Regions from separate parts of the Methylobacterium sp. Gmos1 genome, predicted to be linked through region 3. Evidence: riboswitches for the same ligand, from Rfam matches in the RefSeq annotation. Region 3 holds a riboswitch; each other region holds the start of a gene.

Region 1 (4,207 bases), on a different contig from region 3:
GGGCGCGGCGGCCTCCGAGTCGCAAGGGCAGCGCTACTCCGAGCTGAAGAACACCGTCGTCGCCGACGTGAAGTCGCTGTCGCTGAACTCGAACCGCATCGAGGCGCTGGTCGAGCAGCTCTACGACATCAACAAGCGGCTGATCTCGCACGAGGGCCGCCTGATGCGGCTCGCCGAGAACCACGGCGTCGCCCGCGACGAGTTCCTGCGCCACTACCAGGGCTACGAGCTCGATCCGCACTGGGTCGAGCGGGTGGCCAAGCTCGGCGGCAAGGGCTGGAAGAACTTCACCGAGCGCGGCGCCGTCAACATCCTGACGCTGCGCGAGCAGATCATCTCGCTCGCTTCCGAGACTGGCCTGGAGATCCAGGAGTACCGGAAGATCGTCCACATGGTCCAGAAGGGCGAGCGCGAAGCCCGCCAGGCCAAGAAGGAGATGATCGAGGCCAACCTGCGGCTGGTGATCTCGATCGCCAAGAAGTACACCAACCGTGGCCTGCAATTCCTGGACCTGATCCAGGAGGGCAACATCGGCCTGATGAAGGCGGTCGACAAGTTCGAGTACCGCCGCGGCTACAAGTTCTCGACCTACGCGACCTGGTGGATCCGGCAGGCGATCACCCGCTCGATCGCCGACCAGGCCCGCACGATCCGCATCCCGGTGCACATGATCGAGACGATCAACAAGATCGTCCGGACCTCGCGCCAGATGCTGCACGAGATCGGCCGCGAGCCGACCCCGGAGGAGCTGGCCGAGAAGCTGGCGATGCCGCTGGAGAAGGTGCGCAAGGTCCTCAAGATCGCCAAGGAGCCGATCTCGCTCGAAACCCCGATCGGCGACGAGGAGGATTCGCACCTCGGCGACTTCATCGAGGACAAGAACGTCGTCCTGCCGATCGACGCGGCGATCCAGTCGAACCTGCGCGAGACCACCACCCGGGTGCTGGCCTCGCTCACCCCCCGCGAGGAGCGCGTGCTGCGCATGCGCTTCGGCATCGGCATGAACACCGACCACACCCTCGAGGAGGTCGGCCAGCAATTCTCGGTGACCCGCGAGCGCATCCGCCAGATCGAGGCCAAGGCCCTGCGCAAGCTCAAGCATCCGAGCCGGTCGCGGAAGCTGCGCAGCTTCCTCGACAACTAGGACGTTCCCTCGCCGGAGTCAGGCTTCCGGCTTCGGCAGCCCTCCGCCTCGTCCCGGGTTCTCGACTTCGTCGAGCCCCGGGATGGGCGGGAGAATGGTGCAGCGTCAGGAAGAAGTCCCGCCTGACCGGAGCCCGACGACGTCGGGCCGCCCCTTCCTGCCAAGCCTTGCCGTTTCGTCCGGCAGCGCCCATGTCAGAGCCATGCACGACCAGCCTCGCCCCAACTCCGCTCCGACGCCCACGGCCGCGGCGGACGGGTCGGAGGCGAGCGACATCCCGATCGGCCTGTTCCGCGAATGCGTGGCGTTGCGCGACTGGCTGCTCAGCGAGGGCGCAAGGCTGCCTGAATCCGGCGACCTCCTCGCCGGCATGGCCGAGCGGCTGAATGACCTCGGCGTGCCGGTCGACCGCGCCACCACCGCCATCGACGCGCTGCACTCGGACTATTCCGGCGTCGGCCGGTTCTGGACCCGGGAGGACGGCGTCAGCTTCCGGCTGTTCCCGCACGGCGAGGCGACCGAGAAGGCGCTCGCCCGCAGCCCTTTCGCCTACGTCTACGCCACCGGCGAGTGGCTGATCCTCGACCTGCGTGAGACGCCGGACGACCGCTTCAGCATCGTCCCGGAGCTCAAGGCGGCGGGCTACACCCACTACATCACCGTGCCGCTGTTCTTCACCAACGGTACCAAGAACGGCGTCACCTTCGCGACCCGCGACCCGCGCGGATTCGGCGACGACGACCTAGCGATCCTGCGCTTCATCGTGCCGACCCTGTCGGCGGTGATGGAGATGCGCGGCCTCAACGCCCGGCTCGACCACGTGCTGCGGGTCTATGTCGGCGACGGACCGCACCAGGCGATCCTCGCCGGCTTCATCCGCCGGGGCCAGGTCGAGCGGATCCGCTCGGCGATCCTGTTCGCCGACATGCGCGGCTACACCCGCCTCACGGACGCGCTGCCGCCAGAGGCCTCGGTGGAACTGTTGAATTCCTACTTCGACTGCCTGGTGCCGCCGATCGAGAGCGAGGGCGGCGAGGTGCTGAAATACATGGGCGACGGCTTGCTCGCGATCTTCCGCGAGAGCGGCGACGATCTCGGCGGCGCGGCGCAAGGCGCGCTCTCGGCCGCGCAGGCGGCGTTGCGCCGCGTCGAGGACGCGAACCGTGCCGGGCGGTTTCCCACCCGTATCGAGGTCGGCATCGCGCTTCACCACGGCGAGGCGGCCTACGGCAATGTCGGCTCGGGCGCCCGGCTCGATTTCACGGTGATCGGTCGCGACGTGAACCTCGCCAGCCGGCTTGCCAAGCTCAACAAGGTGCTGTCCGAGCCGCTGCTGATGTCGAAGCCCTTCGTCGACTTCCTGTGGGGCGACCCCGAACTGCTCGGCACCCATCCCCTCGACGGCTTCGCCGAGGAGATGGCGATCTATCGTCCGGGCAAAGGCGGCTGAGGAGCGGCTGCAGGGTGGTTGACGGCGGGCCCGTCCCCCGCCAGATAGCGGATGTTCCAGGGAGATCCCCGACAAGGGGCTGAGACACCGCTGGACCGTCCCTCGGGCCCGGTCAGCGCGGAAATCCTTCGAACCTGATCCGGCTCATACCGGCGTAGGGATTGGACAGGGTCCTCTCGGCCCCCTCGCGCATCATCCGGCCACCGGGCGCAGTCCACTCTCTTCGGGCCACCGTGGAGACGAGGGTGCAGGCGCAGACGATCGGACGGCGGGGCGGGACCCCGGACCCGGAGAGCGACCGGCTGCTGGACCGCGTCGACGTGGCGGTGATCGGCGCCGGGCTGATCGGCCTGTCGGTCGCGTGGCGCCTGGCGCGCGCCGGTCTCGCGGTCGCGGCGATCGAGCGCGGCCGAGCCGGGGACGGCGCCAGCCTCGCGGCCACCGGCATGCTGGCGGCCGCCGCCGAGCACGAGCCCGGGGGCGAGGCCCTGTCGCCGCTCTGCCTCGAGAGCCAGCGCCTCTGGCACCCGTTCCGCGACGAGCTGGAGGCTAAATCGGGCCTGTCGATCGATTACCGCCGCGAGGGCACCCTCGTGATCGCGCTCGGCCGCGACGAGGTCGAGCGCCTGCGCTTCCGCTACGACTTGCAGCGTCGCGACGGGCTGTCCGTCGAGTGGCTGTCCGGCCCCGCCATCCGGGCTCGCGAGCCGGGCCTGCGCCCGACCGTCACGGCCGGCATCTTTTGCGCCGACGACCACCAGGTCGATCCCGCCCGCACGATGGCCGCCCTGCGCCGGGCGCTTCGCGCGGCCGGCGGGCGCCTCGTCGAGGCGACCACCGTCACTGCGCTCACCCGCGAGGGCGGCCGGGTCACCGGCGTCGAGACCTCCGCCGGCTCCGTGAAGGCCGGCACCGTCGTGCTCGCCTCCGGCGCCTGGGCCGGGGAGGGGAGCCTGGTGCCCGACCTCGCCTTGCCGGTCCGCCCGCTCAAGGGCCAGTCGATGGCGTTGCAGATGACCCCGCGCAGCGGGGTCCTCTCCCACGTGGTCTGGACCGAGCAGGTCCATATGGCACCGAAGGGCGACGGCACGCTCATCGTCGGCGCCACCGTGGAGGAGACCGGGTTCGACCCGCACCTCACCGGCGGCGGGCTCTTCGCCCTGCTGGAGGGCGCCCGCCGGGCGCTGCCCGGCGTGGAGGAGATGCGGGTGACGGGAATCTGGAGCGGCTTTCGCCCGACCTCCGACGACGACGCCCCGATCCTCGGCGAGGCCCGGCCCGGCCTGGTGCTCGCCACCGGCCACCACCGCAACGGCTACCTCCTGGCCCCCGTCACCGCCGAGGCCATCGCCGGCCTGATCCTGCGCGGTGAGACGCTGCCGGTGGCGGCACCCTTTGGCCTTGCCCGGTTCGCGCCGGGACATCCCATTCAAAGCGAGACGGCATGAAGCTCTTCGTCAACGGCGAATCCCGCGATAGCGAGGCCGCCACCCTCGACGCCTTGTGGCGCCAGGAGACCGCCGACCTGGATCTGCCCGGCCCCCAGGGCTTCGCCATCGCGCTCAACGGCGCGGTGGTGCGCCAACGCGACTGGGCGACGACGGCGCTCGCCG
Region 2 (4,207 bases), on a different contig from region 3:
TGCCGGCCCAGACGTGGAGCAGCAGGTCGGGCGCCGTCGCCCGCACGAACCCGCCCTTCACCGCCGGCTGGAAGCCGTCGAGCACGGCGGGATTGGAAAAATCCTCGGCGAGGAAGCGCATGAGCTGCGGCCGCCGGAAGGTCTTCAGGTAGCTCGACAGGCCGAGCCGCACCGTCTCGCGGTCGTAGCCGGTGACGACCGGCAGGAGTGCTTCCGCCTTGCGGCGCAACGGATGGGCGCGGTCGAGCAGGCAGGCGCTCGCCCGGTCGATCGCCGCGACGACCCGGGCGGTCTCCATGCGCTTGAGAGTGTCGCGAGCGCGGGCGCGGATGTGCCCGCACAGGGCCGCCGCCTGGGCCGCGTCGAGGTCCGGCAGCGCCACCGCGACGGTCTCGCCCCAGGCGCGGTGCTCGACGACGCGCCGGCCGATGCTCTCGGCGGGGATCCCCGGCAGGTGGCCGGCCTGCTCCACGATGGTCATCCCTGGGCGGCGGCCAGGAACTCGGCCACCGCCACCGAGCAGCCGCGCGAGGCCGAGCCCTCGACCCGGCCGAGGAGCTTGAAGCCGCCCGGCGCGATCACCCCGGCATCCTCGGTCAGGATCGCCGAGACGGAGTTGAAGTGCGCGAGGTCGTGGTGGACCAGCACGCCGGTCTCGCCTTCGGGCAGGTCCTGGCCGGTGAGCGGATCGACGACGCGGCTGCGGATCCAGTGCGGGCCGGACTTCACCGGCGGGCAGACCGCGTTGCCGTCATCGTAGAACTGGGTGCTCAGCTCGGTCATGCCGTACATGTTGAGGCAGTCGCTGCGCGACACGCCGAAGGCCGCCGAGAGCCCGTCGTAGAACGCGTCCGGCTCGATCTCGCGCGACTGGCCCTTGAAGCCGCCGGTGTCGAACAGGAAGCTTCCCGCCGGCAGGGCGAAGCGGCGGCCCTGCGCGCTCAGCGCGTCCATCACCGGCACGAAGGCGTAGGTCGCGCCGAGCAGCGCGATCGGCTCGCCCGACGCCTCGGCCTGACCGAGCGCCGTCAGCAGCGCGTCGAGGTCGAGCCCGCCGGGGCCGACGAAGACCGCGCTGTCGTCCGTGCCGAAATGCGCCTTTGCCAGCGCCAGGTAATGGGCGAGGGAGGAATTCGGCAGCGCCGCCTCGTCCGGGAACAGGATCCCCATCCGGATCTTCTCCCGCCCCCGCATGATCCGGGCGGCGAAGCCCTTCAGCATCGAGGCGTCGTAGACCTGAAGCGTCGGGTGGTAGCTGCGGCCCCGCCCGCTCCCGGTCGTGCCGCTCGTCATGAACACCCGCTCGGCCTCGTCGGCTAAGCAGCAGCTCAAGGTGAGGTCCTTGAACGCCTTGATCGGTACCGCCGGGACGTCGCGCCAGCGCCGCACGGTGAGCGGCGTGCGCCCGCGCTGTTGCGCGAAGCGGCGATAGGGGGCGTTGTGGGCGAACTGGTAGGCGAAGACCCGCAGGGCCAGCGCCTCGAACTCGGCCTCGGTCGCGCCGGGACGTCCGATGAAATCGAGGAGCGCCCCGACGATCTCCGCTTGCGACATCACGGCCACCTCGCGCCCCTCCCGGGCGACGGGCAGTCCGGCGGAGATCATGCGCGAAAGGACGGCTGGATCGGCCCTTGCGGCCGTGCCGGTCCCGCATCCCTACGCCGGCATGACCCGGATCAGGTTCATAGGGTCACCGCGGCGCCCGGACGGGTCCGGACCGGCGGAATCTCAGCCTCCTCGCGAGGCCCCCCTGGGAGCCGGGGACAGTGCGGGGCGCGGGGGCGGGTGTCAAGTTGGGCTCAAGCCCGCGCCAACCCCTCCGCCAGCCGCCCGAACGCGTCGAGCGCCTTCGCCAGCGTCGCCTCCGGCGCCTCCGACGCCGCGACCCAGAGGGCGGCGTGCAGGGAGGCGCCGTTGAGGAGCCGCGCGGCGGCCTCCGCGTCCACCGGGGGGATCGCCCCGTCGGCGACGAGGGCCCGGATGCGCCGGGTCGTCTCGGCGAGGCAGGCATTCTGGCTCGGCCACAGCGACGGGTCACCCAGCACCGCCGGGCCGTCGAGGAGCAGGATGCGCTGGATCTCCGGCTCCAGCGCCATCTCGATATAGGCCCGGTACTCGTCGAGGAGGCCGCGCCAGGGATCGGAGGCCCGCTCGCCGACGACGCGAAGGCGGGCCGCCATCTCGGCGTCGATCCGCTCGATCACCGCCTGGAGCAGCCCCTTCTTGTCGCCGAAATTGTGATAGAGCGCGCCCCGCGTCAGCCCGGCCGCGGCGGTCAGATCGTCCATCGAGGCGGCCGCGAAGCCCTTCTCGGCGAAGGCCGTTCGGGCGGCCTGGATCAGCTTCTCCCGCGTCTCCTCCATCATCTGCGCGCGTCGCCCGGCCACCCCGCCCCTCCATTCCTCGACATACGTCACGTATGCGAATTGACATACGGCGCGTATCCATGCTCTTTCGCATACGTTCCGTATCTCAATTCGAGGCAGCGATCCATGGCCCAGGTTCACCCGAAGCGCGACGCCGTCTTCCCGCCCGGCCGGCAGGCCCTCTACGACAAGCACCGCTACTCGGCGGCGATCCGCTCCGGCGACCTGCTGTTCGTCTCCGGCCAGGTCGGCAGCCGCGAGGACGGCTCGCCGGAGCCCGATTTCGAGGCGCAGGTCGCGCTCGCCTTCGCGCGGCTCGCGGCTGTGCTCGCGGCGGCGGGCTGCACCTTCGACGACGTCGTCGACGTGACGACCTTCCACACCGACCCGGCGGCGCAGTTCGACGCGGTGATGCGGGTGCGCGACAGCGTGATCGGGGAGGCGCCCTATCCGAACTGGACTGCGGTCGGCGTGACCTGGCTCGCGGGCTTCGACTTCGAGATCAAGGCGATCGCCCGCATCCCCGGCACCGCCTGACCCGGGTTCAGGGTTTCGCCGGCGCCTCGTCGGAGATGCCGACCTTGGCCCAGACGTAGACGGCGAGCAGCGCCACCGGCACGCCGATGAGCGAGGTCAGGACGAAGAACAGGGGAAATCCCGTCCGCTCGACGATGAAGCCGGAGAAGCCGGCGAGCACGCTGCCGGGAAAGGCGCAGAGCGAGGTCAGGAGCCCGAACTGGCTCGCCGCGTGCTCGGTCGAGGCCAGCGTCGACATGTAGGTGATGAGCACCACCGACGCGAAGGCGTAGGCGAAGCCGTCGATGCCGACGGTGACGGCGAAGGTCCAGAAGGCCTGGCCGCCGTCGCCGCCATGCGCCGCCAGGTAGGCGAGGCTCAGATGCGAGGCCGAGGCCGCGACGGTGCCGATGAGGAGGCTCGGCAGCATGCCGATCCGCGGGATCAGCGCGCCGGCGAGGAAGGTGCCGCCGAGGCCGATCCAGAAGCCGAACAGCTTGGTGACGGTGGCGATGTCGGTGTTGGAGAAGCCTTGGTGCTTGAACAGCGGCACCGCCATCGCGGTCGCGACGTAGCCCGGCATGCGAAAGCCCGCGACCAGCAGCAGGATTACCGGCGCCATCGGGCCGAGGCGGGAGAGAAGGTCGCGGATCGGCGCCCAGACCGTGTCGACGAGGCCGGCGCGGGGCGGACGGGGCGCCTTGTCCGAGGGCGGCTCGGGGGCGAACACGGCGGCGACCATGCCGACCAGCATCAGCGCGCCCATGACGAGGTAGGCGCCGCGCCAGCCGATCCGGTCGGCGAGCAGCAGCGCGCCGGCGCCCGCCGCGAGGTTGCCGATGCGCCAGCCGATCTCGGTCCAGGAGGACAGCACCGCCTGCTTCTCGGGCGGCCGCACGCTGGTGATGCGCCAGCCGTCGATGACGAGGTCGAGGGTCGCGCCGGCAAATCCCAGCGCCACCGAGAAGGCGATCGTCCAGGCGAGCCAGTGCGCCGGGTCGCCGAAGGCGATGCCGGCGAGCATCGCCATGACGGCCGCTTGCGCCACCACGATCCAGCCGCGCCGCCGGCCGAGGCGCGCCCCGAGGAGCGGCGGGTCGTAGCGGTCGAGGAACGGCGCCCACAGGAACTTGAACTTGTAGGCCAGCGTCATCTCGCTCAGGAGCCCGATCAGGGCGATCGAGATCCCGGCGTCGGAGAGCCACGCGGCCTGCGTTCCGTAGACGAGCAGGAACGGGATGCCGGAGGTGAAGCCGAGGCCGAGCGCCGGCGCGATCCGCCGGTCGGTGAACAACGCCGACCAGAACGGCTCTCTCTCGGGGGAC
Region 3 (4,207 bases):
CCGAGGCGGTTCAGCACCTCCAGGCGCTGGGTCTCGGCGCGCAGGGTAGCGGCGGCCCGCGCCCGCTCGGCCGCCCGCTCGCGCTGGCGCTGGGCCGCCCCCGCGATCTCGGCGCTCACCGCCGCCACCTCCGCCGGCACGCCGTCGAGGACCGGCGTCGTGCGGCCGGCGCCCAGCGCCACCGCCTGGTCGCGCAGGGCCTGGAGCGGCGCCGCGATGCCGCGGGCGAAGGCGAAGGCGAGCAGCGCCGCGACCGCCGCCAGCATGCCGCCGAGGCCGGCAAACCACACCAGCGACGCCCGCACCGGCGCGGCCAGCGCCTCCTCCGGCACGCCGACGGCGACGCGCCAGTCCGGCACGCCGGCCCGCGCATAGGCGACGAAGAACGGATCACCCTCGAGCGAGGCGCCGCGCCAGCTGCCCTCGGCCCCGTCGGCGGCCCGCAGCTCGTCGGGGGCCTGGGTGCCGGTGAAGCGCTCCGGCGCCCGGGTGCGGGTCAGCACCCGGTGGTCGCGGTCGATCACGGTCAGCACCCAGGACTTCGGCACGCCGCCGGAGGCCAGCACGTCGCGGATGCGCGCGGTCGGCAGGGAGAAGGACAGGAGGTAGAGCACCGCGTCGCCGCCGCGGCGCACCACCGGCACCGTCACCCGGAAGCGCCCGTCGACCACGCCCGAGACCGCCGGACGGCCGCCGAGGGCGCTCGCATCCGCCGCGTCGAGGCGCTCCGCCATCGGCTCGGCGCCGAGATCGATCAGGCGCCGCCCGTCGGGATCGCGCAGGGTCGCCGGCAGGCCGCTGCGGCGGTTGAGCTCCTGCATCTGCTCGCGGAACGCCGTGACGTCGCCGCGCTGGAGCGCGTTCGACAGGCTCAGGGCCTCGAGCGTCGCGATGAGGCTCGCGACCTCGCGGTCGACGGCGGCCGCCTCCATCCGGGCGCGGCCGAGCGCGTCCGCCTCCAGGCGCTCGCGGGCGGCGCCGGCGAACTGCCACAGCACCACGGCGCCGAAGATCAGGATCGGCACCGCCAGGCCGAGGGCGAACACGACGAGGCGGCGCACGATCGAGCCCGGGCGGGCGCGCCCGGTCTCGGGTGACGGGGCAGGCCCCGGCGGGGCCGCGGGGGCCTGCATCAGCATGGAAGGTGGTCCTACTCGCCGGGTTCGACGTAGAGCCTCCCGCCTCCGCCCAAGAATTCCGCCGATTTTTGGGCCATGCCGGCCGCCCGGGCCGCTTCGCTCAAGGGTGTGGCCTCCTCGACCACGGCGCTCGCCGCCTCCATCGCCAGCACCTCGGCTCGCAGGTCCTGGGTGATCTTCATCGAGCAGAATTTCGGCCCGCACATCGAGCAGAAATGCGCGACCTTGTGGGCGTCCTTCGGCAGGGTCTCGTCGTGGTAGGCCCGCGCGGTGTCCGGATCGAGGGAGAGGTTGAACTGGTCCTCCCAGCGGAAGTCGAACCGGGCCCGGGACAGGGCGTCGTCGCGCAGCTGCGCGGCCGGGTGGCCCTTGGCGAGGTCGGCGGCGTGGGCGGCGATCTTGTAGGTGATGACGCCGGTCTTGACGTCGTCGCGGTTCGGCAGGCCGAGATGCTCCTTCGGGGTCACGTAGCAGAGCATCGCGGTGCCGAACCAGCCGATCATCGCCGCGCCGATGCCCGACGTGATGTGGTCGTAGCCCGGCGCCACGTCGGTGGTGAGCGGGCCGAGGGTGTAGAACGGCGCCTCGCCGCACTCGGTCAGCTGCTTCTCCATGTTGACCTTGATCTTGTGCATCGGCACGTGGCCGGGGCCCTCGATCATCACCTGGCAGCCCTTGCCGTGGGCGACCTTGGTCAATTCGCCCAGGGTCTCCAGCTCGGCGAATTGCGCCGCGTCGTTGGCGTCGGCGATCGAGCCCGGGCGCAGCCCGTCGCCGAGCGAGAACGACACGTCGTACTCGCGGCAGATGTCGCAGATCTCCTCGAACCGCTCGTAGAGGAACGATTCCCGGTGCCCGGCGAGGCACCAGCGCGCCATGATCGAACCGCCGCGCGAGACGATGCCGGTGACGCGCCGCGCCGTCAGCGGCACGTGAGCGAGGCGCACGCCGGCATGGATGGTGAAGTAGTCGACGCCCTGCTCGGCCTGCTCGATCAGGGTGTCCTTGAACACCTCCCAGTCGAGCTTGAGCGGATCGCCGCCGACCTTCTCCAGCGCCTGGTAGATCGGCACCGTGCCGATCGGCACGGGGGCGTTGCGCAGGATCCAGCCGCGGATGTTGTGGATGTTGCGGCCCGTCGAGAGGTCCATCACCGTGTCGGCGCCCCAGCGGATCGCCCACACCATCTTCTCGACCTCTTCCGCCGCCGAGGAGGTGACGGCCGAGTTGCCGATATTGGCGTTGATCTTGACGAGGAAGTTGCGGCCGATCGCCATCGGCTCGAGCTCGGTGTGGTTGATGTTGGCCGGGATGATCGCCCGCCCGCGCGCCACCTCGTCGCGCACGAAGTCCGGGGTGATGAAGGGCGGGATCGCGGCGCCGAAGCTCTCGCCGTCGGCGATGGCGTGCCCGGCCTGGGCGAGCATCTGCTCGCGGCACAGGTTCTCCCGGTGGGCGACGTAGATCATCTCCTCGGTGACGATCCCGGCGCGGGCGAACTCGTACTGCGTGACCATCTGGCCCGGGGCGCCCCGGCGATGGGTGCGGGCGGCCGGGCACGGCGCCACCAGCCGGTCCGCGCTCACGAAGCCGTTATCCTCCGGCCGCACCGCCCGGGGGGCGACCGCCGCATAGCCGCGGCGCTCGATCCAGGGCGCGCGGATCTCGGGCAGCCCGGCCGCGAGGTCGATGCGCGCGTCGGTCTCGGTGTAGGGACCCGACGGATCGTAGACCCGCACCGGCGCCTCGGCCGGATCGGAGAGCGCGATCTCGCGGTAGGGCACGCGGAGGTCGGGGCGCTCCTTCGGCGAGGCGTAGGCCTTCGCCGAGCCGGTGACCGGCCCGGTGGTGACGCTGTGCGGCAGGTCCTTTTCGGGCAGGTCTTTCGCGAGGATGGGTGCGTTCATGGATCTCTCCCGGGGAGACGATCCGGCCTCGGGGCGCGAGGACGCACGGGTCACGTCGATCATGGCAGGTTCCCGTCCCTCCGCCGGTACGAACCGGATCAGGTTCAAGGGTCGGGACGCGCGCTCGTCCAATCTCAGCCCCAGCTGGCGGGGCTCCCCTCGGTAACGGGGGTGACTGTCGGGTGGCGCGGGAGGTTTGTCAATCGCGCCCGGTGAGAGCGCCGCTGCGGCATCCCGGCCGCAATCTTGAAACGCTTCAGGGCCGTGACCCAGATATAGGAGAGACGATCTTCGACCATTCGGGAGCAGAGCTTGGGACGCCGTGACCGGCGCTGGCGCGACGACGACCCCTCCACCCACGGCCCGGGCACCCGCGACGCGGTGATCTGCCCGCTCTGCGAGCGGCCGATCCCGCCCGGCGCCCGCCAGAGCAAGCACCACCTGACGCCGAAGCTGAAGGGCGGCACCCACGGCGAGACGGTGCAGCTGCACCAGATCTGCCACTCGGCGATCCATGCCCGCCACAGCGAGGCCGAGCTGGCGCGCCGCCTCAGCGACGTCGAGAGCCTGCGGGCCGAACCCGAGATCGCCCGCTTCCTCGAGTGGGTCCGCACCAAGCCCGACGACTTCCACACCGCGACGCGGATGACCCGGACGCGGCGGGACGCGCGGCGGAGCTCCCGGTAAGCAGGCGAGGTCGCCGGCGAGACGATGGCGCGGCGACCGCGCGAGGGATCAGTAGCGGCCCGGCAGGCGCGGCACCTTGGTGCCGGGCTTCTCGATCGGCTCGGCGCAGGAATAGACGAACTCGGTCTGGAGATCGGTGAACACCGTCTCGCCGACGATGGTGCAGGTCTCCCGCGCCGTCTCGTTGAGGTAGGCCGCTGCGGCCTCCGAGAAGCGGCGCCGGCGGGTGAGCGCCGGGTCCTTGCCCTCCAGGCCGCAGCCGGCGATCTCGCGCAGGTGATTGGAGACGATCAGGACCTTGCGCTGCTGGCGCTGGTCGTAGACCTCGTAGGGGTCGTTGCAGCCGATCGTGACGACCTGCGGCTGGAGCCCGACATAGGTCTTCGAGATGTAGGAGAATTCGGTGCAGCCGGCCGCCGCCCCGACGGCGACGAGCGCGAGCGCCCATGGTCCTGTCCGCATCCCCGGTCCTTC

What was found. Region 3 has a riboswitch for thiamine pyrophosphate ahead of thiC (phosphomethylpyrimidine synthase ThiC). Riboswitches for the same ligand answer to the same signal wherever they lie in the genome.
Region 1: another riboswitch for thiamine pyrophosphate. It lies ahead of thiO (glycine oxidase ThiO); the one in region 3 lies ahead of thiC (phosphomethylpyrimidine synthase ThiC).
Region 2: another riboswitch for thiamine pyrophosphate. It lies ahead of ACS5PV_RS05865 (LuxE/PaaK family acyltransferase); the one in region 3 lies ahead of thiC (phosphomethylpyrimidine synthase ThiC).

What each region holds. Positions count from the first base shown of each region.
Region 1 is NZ_JBSNCC010000011.1:106,205-110,411, reverse strand. Features, by position in the region: gene rpoD (RNA polymerase sigma factor RpoD) at 1-1,144, shown strand, start outside; gene ACS5PV_RS20520 (adenylate/guanylate cyclase domain-containing protein) at 1,347-2,594, shown strand; TPP riboswitch at 2,644-2,773, shown strand; gene thiO (glycine oxidase ThiO) at 2,840-4,042, shown strand; gene thiS (sulfur carrier protein ThiS) at 4,039-4,207, shown strand, end outside.
Region 2 is NZ_JBSNCC010000002.1:575,200-579,406, forward strand. Features, by position in the region: gene ACS5PV_RS05860 (acyl-CoA reductase) at 1-481, opposite strand, end outside; gene ACS5PV_RS05865 (LuxE/PaaK family acyltransferase) at 478-1,605, opposite strand; TPP riboswitch at 1,654-1,752, opposite strand; gene ACS5PV_RS05870 (TetR/AcrR family transcriptional regulator) at 1,800-2,366, opposite strand; gene ACS5PV_RS05875 (RidA family protein) at 2,493-2,903, shown strand; gene ACS5PV_RS05880 (AmpG family muropeptide MFS transporter) at 2,911-4,207, opposite strand, start outside.
Region 3 is NZ_JBSNCC010000004.1:289,247-293,453, forward strand. Features, by position in the region: gene ACS5PV_RS10470 (ATP-binding protein) at 1-1,139, opposite strand, end outside; gene thiC (phosphomethylpyrimidine synthase ThiC) at 1,151-3,046, opposite strand; TPP riboswitch at 3,105-3,216, opposite strand; gene ACS5PV_RS10480 (restriction endonuclease) at 3,359-3,733, shown strand; gene ACS5PV_RS10485 (hypothetical protein) at 3,782-4,195, opposite strand.